2 regions of the Bacillus sp. 01N42_2 genome follow, and region 2 is predicted to be linked to the other one. Evidence: a T-box and tRNA genes for the amino acid it is inferred to sense, from the RefSeq annotation. Region 2 holds a T-box; the other holds one or more tRNA genes.
The links. A T-box is a leader RNA that pairs with one kind of tRNA and senses whether it is charged. The one in region 2 lies ahead of AC1DN5_RS09110 (valine--tRNA ligase), so its partner is inferred to be a tRNA-Val.

Region 1: it encodes a tRNA-Val, which carries the amino acid that the T-box ahead of AC1DN5_RS09110 (valine--tRNA ligase) is inferred to sense. The anticodon was not compared.

The regions. Positions count from the first base shown of each region.
Region 1 is NZ_JBFTRO010000008.1:20,062-23,464, reverse strand. It holds gene cdaA (diadenylate cyclase CdaA) at 1-70, opposite strand, end outside; gene rsiW (anti-sigma-W factor RsiW) at 245-862, opposite strand; gene sigW (RNA polymerase sigma factor SigW) at 876-1,439, opposite strand; tRNA gene AC1DN5_RS16025 (tRNA-Gln) at 1,667-1,738, opposite strand; tRNA gene AC1DN5_RS16020 (tRNA-Tyr) at 1,743-1,827, opposite strand; tRNA gene AC1DN5_RS16015 (tRNA-Thr) at 1,847-1,919, opposite strand; tRNA gene AC1DN5_RS16010 (tRNA-Val) at 1,925-2,000, opposite strand; tRNA gene AC1DN5_RS16005 (tRNA-Glu) at 2,004-2,075, opposite strand; gene AC1DN5_RS16000 (2-thiouracil desulfurase family protein) at 2,256-2,708, shown strand; gene AC1DN5_RS15995 (GNAT family N-acetyltransferase) at 2,726-3,202, shown strand; gene murQ (N-acetylmuramic acid 6-phosphate etherase) at 3,282-3,403, shown strand, end outside.
Region 2 is NZ_JBFTRO010000003.1:301,416-304,818, reverse strand. It holds gene AC1DN5_RS09125 (LysM peptidoglycan-binding domain-containing protein) at 1-32, shown strand, start outside; gene ysxE (spore coat protein YsxE) at 66-1,088, shown strand; gene AC1DN5_RS09115 (hypothetical protein) at 1,103-1,294, opposite strand; T-box leader at 1,466-1,687, shown strand; gene AC1DN5_RS09110 (valine--tRNA ligase) at 1,746-3,403, shown strand, end outside.

The sequences.
Region 1 (3,403 bases), on a different contig from region 2:
CATACCAAACAAGGAGAATATCAACGGCATTGCCGAGGTATTGCAAAAATGGGATGTCCTCAAAAGCCATTTCCTCGTCCTCCAAGAATTCAGTCATTTCGTTTTTTGTTATGAATTGTGCTGCATGAGCAATATGTACATCATATAGCGTGCTCATTATACCACATTTTGATTTATCAAGTGAAATCAGCCAGCGCGGCGCCGCGTAAAAAAAGAGTAAAGCGATTATACGCTTTACTCATCTTTAATCGGAGTCTAAAGCACTCACGACGCCCTGACCCGCTGTTTTCAGTTCGTACCAGACCCAGTCAAACAATTCGTTAATTTCTTCAATCTGCCCGGTGACTTGTCCGGCTGAGGCCATGTATTTTTCTCCGTTAACCACGGTCACGTTGCCATCGACTTTCCCTTTAATGACCAGCTTGCCGTTTTTTACTGTGACATCGCCCTTTACGGTCTCGCCTTCAGGGACGGTGACCGTGTGATTCTGCACGACAAGGTTCGGCTGCTTTGACACACTGAAATTGTGGTCGTTATGCCAGCTGTTGAAAAAACCGCCGCCCATTAAAATCACAAAAACCGCCGCGGCTGCAATTATCGGATGAGTTTTGATCCATCGTTTTACAGAAGCGCGTTTTTTCTCTTTTGGAAGATTCGCCATAACTTTGGCAGTAAAATCAGCAGGGGCTGTGACATGCGATGTGCTCCGGACGAGCGCTACGGATTTCTCCATTTCATGAAAATGCCGTTTGCAATTCCCGCATGACCGCAAATGTTGTTTTAATACGTCTTCATCTTCAGGAAGAATATCTCCATCAAGATGCTTATGCATAAGCTGCACGATCTGTTCAGGACAGCTCATTTCATCACCCCACTTAAAGATCCCTTAATTGTTTTCTAAGAGCCTCTCTGCCTCTGTGTATCCTTGTCTTGACGGTGCCGACAGGGATATTCAGAATCTCCCCGATTTCAATTAAAGAGAGTTCATCAATATACTTTAATACAATAACCGTTCTGTACTTGTCAGGCAGCTTTAAAATCTTTTTCTGAATTGTGTCCGACAGCTCCAATGACAACACGGCGTCTTCAGGGAGAACCCCGTCCGCGGCGATCTGCGAATACATCGTCAGCCCCTCTGCGCCCGCCACTTCTGCGTCCAGATAATAATCAGGCTTTTTCTTGCGGATTCGGTCAATGGTCAGGTTGGTCGCAATTCTGTAAAGCCACGTTGAAAACTTTCTGTTGATGTCGAAGCTCTCGATATTGACATACGCTCTGATGAAAGCTTCCTGCGCAATATCTTCCGCTTCGTGGACATTGCCGAGCATGCGGTAGCAAAGCTGGTAAATCTTATCTTTATAAAGGTCAACGATTTCCGCAAACGCATTTTGATCGCCTTTTTTGACTTGCTTGATTCTTTTTTTAATCAGGTTTTCCATGTTTTATCTTACCTCTGCCCTTCACCGGTCTGTATCTATACGTTGATTGTTTTAAAAGGTTTCATTTTTTTATTACATTTATTTTACCAAATTTCAGGCAGGGTGTAGATGGAAAATACAGAATATAATGCCTTAACAGCAGCTTAAAAATAGTATATCTGATGAACAATCAAAATTCGAGACGAAATACAAATAAAAAAGACACCTTATGCAAAAGGTGTCTGAGACTGGGCTAGCTGGATTCGAACCAACGCATGACGGAGTCAAAGTCCGTTGCCTTACCGCTTGGCTATAGCCCAAAAATGGTGGAGGGGGGCAGATTCGAACTGCCGAACCCTGAGGGAGCGGATTTACAGTCCGCCGCGTTTAGCCACTTCGCTACCCCTCCGTATTTTGTTGAAAAACAGTGCCGGCCAGAGGACTTGAACCCCCAACCTACTGATTACAAGTCAGTTGCTCTACCAATTGAGCTAGGCCGGCAAATATGGTGGAGGATGACGGGCTCGAACCGCCGACCCTCTGCTTGTAAGGCAGATGCTCTCCCAGCTGAGCTAATCCTCCATATGACCCGTACGGGATTCGAACCCGTGTTACCGCCGTGAAAGGGCGGTGTCTTAACCGCTTGACCAACGGGCCGTTGTGTCCGCGTCGAGCTGACAAAAGTTATTATATACAGGTTATACCCCTTTTGTAAAGAGAAAATTTATTTTTTTTATTTTCAAACTTTTTTACCCGTTTTTTAACTGAAAAACTCGTCCCTTCTCTCTTATTTCATTTAAGATGAAAGTATCAAAATATTGAAGGGAATGGACACAGATGATCTTAGTCAGCTCTTGTCTCGGCGGTATCGAATGCAGGTATAACGGCTCTCACGCCGCTTCGGAAAAAATCCGCAGACTCGTAGAGGAAAAGAAAGCTGTTATGGTCTGCCCCGAACTTTTGGGCGGCTTCACCACTCCCCGCGAACCGGCGGAAATCATCGGCGGCACGGGCGAAGACGTGCTGAACGGAACAGCAAGAATCGTAACGGCATCAGGTGAAGACGTTACATCTTTATATATAGACGGCGCGGAAAAAACGTTAGCATACGCAAAAGAAATAGGCGCCGCAACGGTCATCCTTAAAGAAAACAGTCCGTCCTGCGGCAGCAGCTTCATCTATGACGGCACTTTCTCTGGGAAAAAGATAATCGGGGACGGCATCACTTCCGCTCTATTAAAACGGGCAGGCTGCCGCGTGTTATCAGAAAATGAACTGGATCAACTATAAAAAGGAGAGTAGATATCATGGTTGCAGCCCTATCCTTTTATAAACCGGAGCATGCAGACGGCCTGAACGGGTTTGTACTCAGTGAAGAAGATAAAATGTTCACAGCGCTCCCGAAGGATGTACTGCCGCAGGCTCTTGTCATCCGGGAGCGCTATCCTACAGTCGTTTTAAAAGAAGACACCCCCGTCGGTTTTTTCATTTTACATACCTCAAAGGAAACCATAGCTCCATATTCGAACAGCGTGTCTGCCATTTTACTGAGCGCACTGTCCATAGATGCGCGGCAGCAAGGAAAAGGTTATGCCAAACAAGCGATGCTGCAGCTCCCCGCTTTTGCCGCAAGTTATTTTCCTTGGTGTGACGAAATCGTGCTTGCAGTGAACCATCGCAATCATCGCGCAAAGAATCTGTACCAGTCTTCCGGTTTTATTGATAAAGGGCGTCGCAGGATCGGCCCCATCGGCGAACAGCACATTCTGCATCTTTTTTTGTGAAAGCGTTTGATTTTTTTCTTGAAACATATATTCAGAAGCCCATATACTTCAAGTAATAACGACTTGGGAGGGTACATTCATGACAGACCGGCTTAACATTCACAGATTGACCACAGAAACAAGAAATCCGCAGACCGCTTCAATCCATCAAGCAGACACGATGGAAATCCTCCGCATCATTAACCAAGAGGACTTCAAAGT
Region 2 (3,403 bases):
ATATACCTGAATATAATAACAGCCATGCGTAAGCACAAAGAGGCCGTAAAAATGTGGTGAATGGAATGGAAGCAGTCCAATCAGTGCTTCAGGAATACGGGCTGGCGGCCGAGTATATTGAGCCTGTCAGCCCGCATGTATGGAAAGTCTACTCAAACCACGGCATTTTTGCTTTGAAACAGCTCAAGCCGGCCCGCAGCAGTGAATTTACGGACTATATGATTGAGATTGAGGAGAAAGGCTACCGTTCATTTGTTCCGATTTACCGCACGCATGCAGGCGATTTTTTTGCGGGAAGCCGGACGGAGGCGTCTTATTATTTAATGCCCTGGCTTCAGTACGATCAGGAAGAAGAACGGGATCAAAAACATGTTTACCTTTTTAAAGAGGTGGCGAAGCTCCATTCCGCGACCGTGAGGGACATCCAAATCCGGACTGAAGACATCAGCGGCTTTTATGAACTGACGAAAAGAGATTGGGAAAATGATAAGCTCGTCTATGAACAATTTGCCGACCGGGCGGAAAAAGAGTGGTACCTTTCTCCTTTTGAATTGCAGGCTGTTACGTATCTTACAGAAACGGTTTCAGCCGTTAATTTTGCTCTTGAACGTCTGGAGGAATGGTTTGACGCGGCAAAGGATCATGACAAAACGAGAGCGGTGATCAATCACGGCAGCTTATCGAGCCGCCATTTTCTATATAATGATGTGGGAACGGGCTTTTTTACAAATTTCGAGAAAGCCGGGCTCGGACCTCCGCAAAATGATCTGCTCGGCTTTTACTCCAGAATGTTCAGAAGCTATCCGAAAGCGTGTCCGGAGTGCCTTGAATGGTTTTATACGTATCACAAATCATTCCCCCTCCGTGAAGCGGAAATCAGCCTGTTCCTCAGCTATATGGCTTATCCGAGCGGCATGTACAAAGTGCTGAAACGGTATCAAACCGCCCAAAGGGGTTCTGAGAAAGAAGAGTGCACGCAGTTATTAAGAGCGTTTTGGCAGATGAAAAATGTTGAACCTTTTCTCATGAAGGTGTATCAGATTGAGCAGGAGAAAAAAAGAAAGGCGGAAAACGAGTCCTCTTCATAGCGGGACTCGTTTTTTTATATCCATTCCAAATGCAGGGCGCATGCTAAAAACAGCAGGATGGCAAGCAGCAGGACGTCAAAAGTCGTCGGAAAGAAAATCGTCCTGATCCCCTGAAAGATCGTAATCGGTACAATGACTTGCGCTGATACAAGGCGGACCTGTCTGGCCCACGGGGGGAGCGAATAAGAATTGAATTTTTTTCTCACGGCAATTCCTCCTTACATTCGCCTTTCTTTGTATCGTATGTGAGGGAAAGGGCGGGGTGCATGCCCATTTATGTATGACGGCAGCGGTTTTTGGAAAAGATGATTGACGAAACAAAAACACTTTTACTATAATAAAGAACATAATAAATAAGATCATGAGCTGATATAAATACACCTGCTTTGAACGGGAAGAGTACAAGAAAGACGCATGAAGAGAGAGAAGCTACTGTGCTGAAAGGCTTCTTATGCCGTCTCATTGGAAGGTCGCCCGGGAGCATAATTTCTTGAACATACAGTAGAGAAATTCGGGCCGCACCCGTTATCCGTTTAAGTGCATGAACAAATCTGTTCATGAAAAAAGGTGGTACCGCGAAAGAGCTTTTCGTCCTTTATCAGGATGAAGGCTCTTTTTTAGTTGCTCAGCCATTTCTAAACATGCTGGAGGGTTATCATGGATACAAACGAACAAACAATGCCGACAAAATATGATCCGTCTGCGATTGAAAAAGGCCGCTATGATTTTTGGCTGAAAGGAAAATATTTTGAAGCGGGCGGCGATCAAACAAAACAGCCGTATTCTGTCGTCATTCCGCCGCCGAACGTGACGGGCAGGCTACACCTCGGTCATGCGTGGGATACGACGCTGCAAGATATCGTTACGCGTATGAAACGTATGCAGGGCTATGACGTGCTCTGGCTTCCGGGGATGGATCACGCCGGGATTGCCACTCAGGCAAAAGTCGAAGCGAAACTCCGCGAACAGGGTACAAGCCGCTATGACCTTGGCCGCGAAAAGTTTCTTGAAGAAACGTGGAAGTGGAAGGAAGAGTACGCTGATTTCATCCGCAGCCAATGGGCCAAAATGGGGCTCGGGCTCGATTATTCGCGCGAACGTTTTACTCTTGATGAAGGGCTGAACAAAGCCGTGCGTGAAGTATTCGTCAAATTGTACGAAAAAGGTTTGATTTACAGAGGCGAATATATCATCAACTGGGACCCTGCCACAAAAACGGCTTTGTCCGATATTGAAGTGATTTACAAAGACGTACAGGGCGCGTTTTATCATTTGCGCTATCCGTTAGCAGACGGTTCAGGCTCAATTGAAATCGCGACCACCCGTCCGGAAACGATGCTTGGCGACACGGCTGTCGCGGTTCATCCTGAAGATGAGCGCTACAAGCACTTAATCGGCAAAACGGTGATTCTGCCGATTACAAACCGCGAAATTCCGATCGTCGGCGATGATTACGTAGACATGGAATTCGGATCAGGAGCCGTTAAAATCACGCCTGCCCATGACCCGAATGACTTTGAACTCGGAAACCGCCACAATTTAGAACGGATTCTCGTCATGAATGAAGACGGAACAATGAATGAAAAAGCGCTGCAATATAACGGAATGGACCGGTTTGAATGCCGCAAAAAACTCGTCAAAGACCTTCAGGAGACAGGCGTTCTCTTTAAAATCGAAGACCATATGCATTCAGTCGGACACAGTGAGAGAAGCGGCGCCGTTGTTGAGCCGTATCTGTCCACACAATGGTTTGTCAAAATGCAGCCGCTGGCCGATGCGGCGGTTGACCTTCAGTCGAAAGAAGAGAAAGTTCACTTCGTTCCTGACCGTTTCGAGAAAACGTACCTGCACTGGATGGAAAACATCCGTGATTGGTGTATTTCCCGTCAGCTTTGGTGGGGCCACCGCATCCCGGCTTGGTATCATAAAGAAACAAAAGAAGTGTATGTCGGCCTTGAAGCGCCTGAGGACAGCGAAAATTGGGAACAGGATTCAGACGTGCTTGATACATGGTTCAGCTCCGCGCTGTGGCCGTTTTCTACAATGGGCTGGCCTGATGGAAATGCTGAAGACTTTAAGCGTTATTACTCAACCGATGTGCTTGTGACAGGGTATGACATTATCTTCTTCTGGGTATCCCGGATGATTTTCCAAGGTCTTGAGTTTACAGGTGAGCGCCCGTTCAAAGACGTGCTGATCCACGGCTTAATCCGTGACGAGCAGGGCAGAAAAATGAGTAAATCCCTTGGGAACGGCGTTGATCCGATGGATGTCATCGACAAGTACGGAGCGGATTCACTGCGCTACTTCCTGGC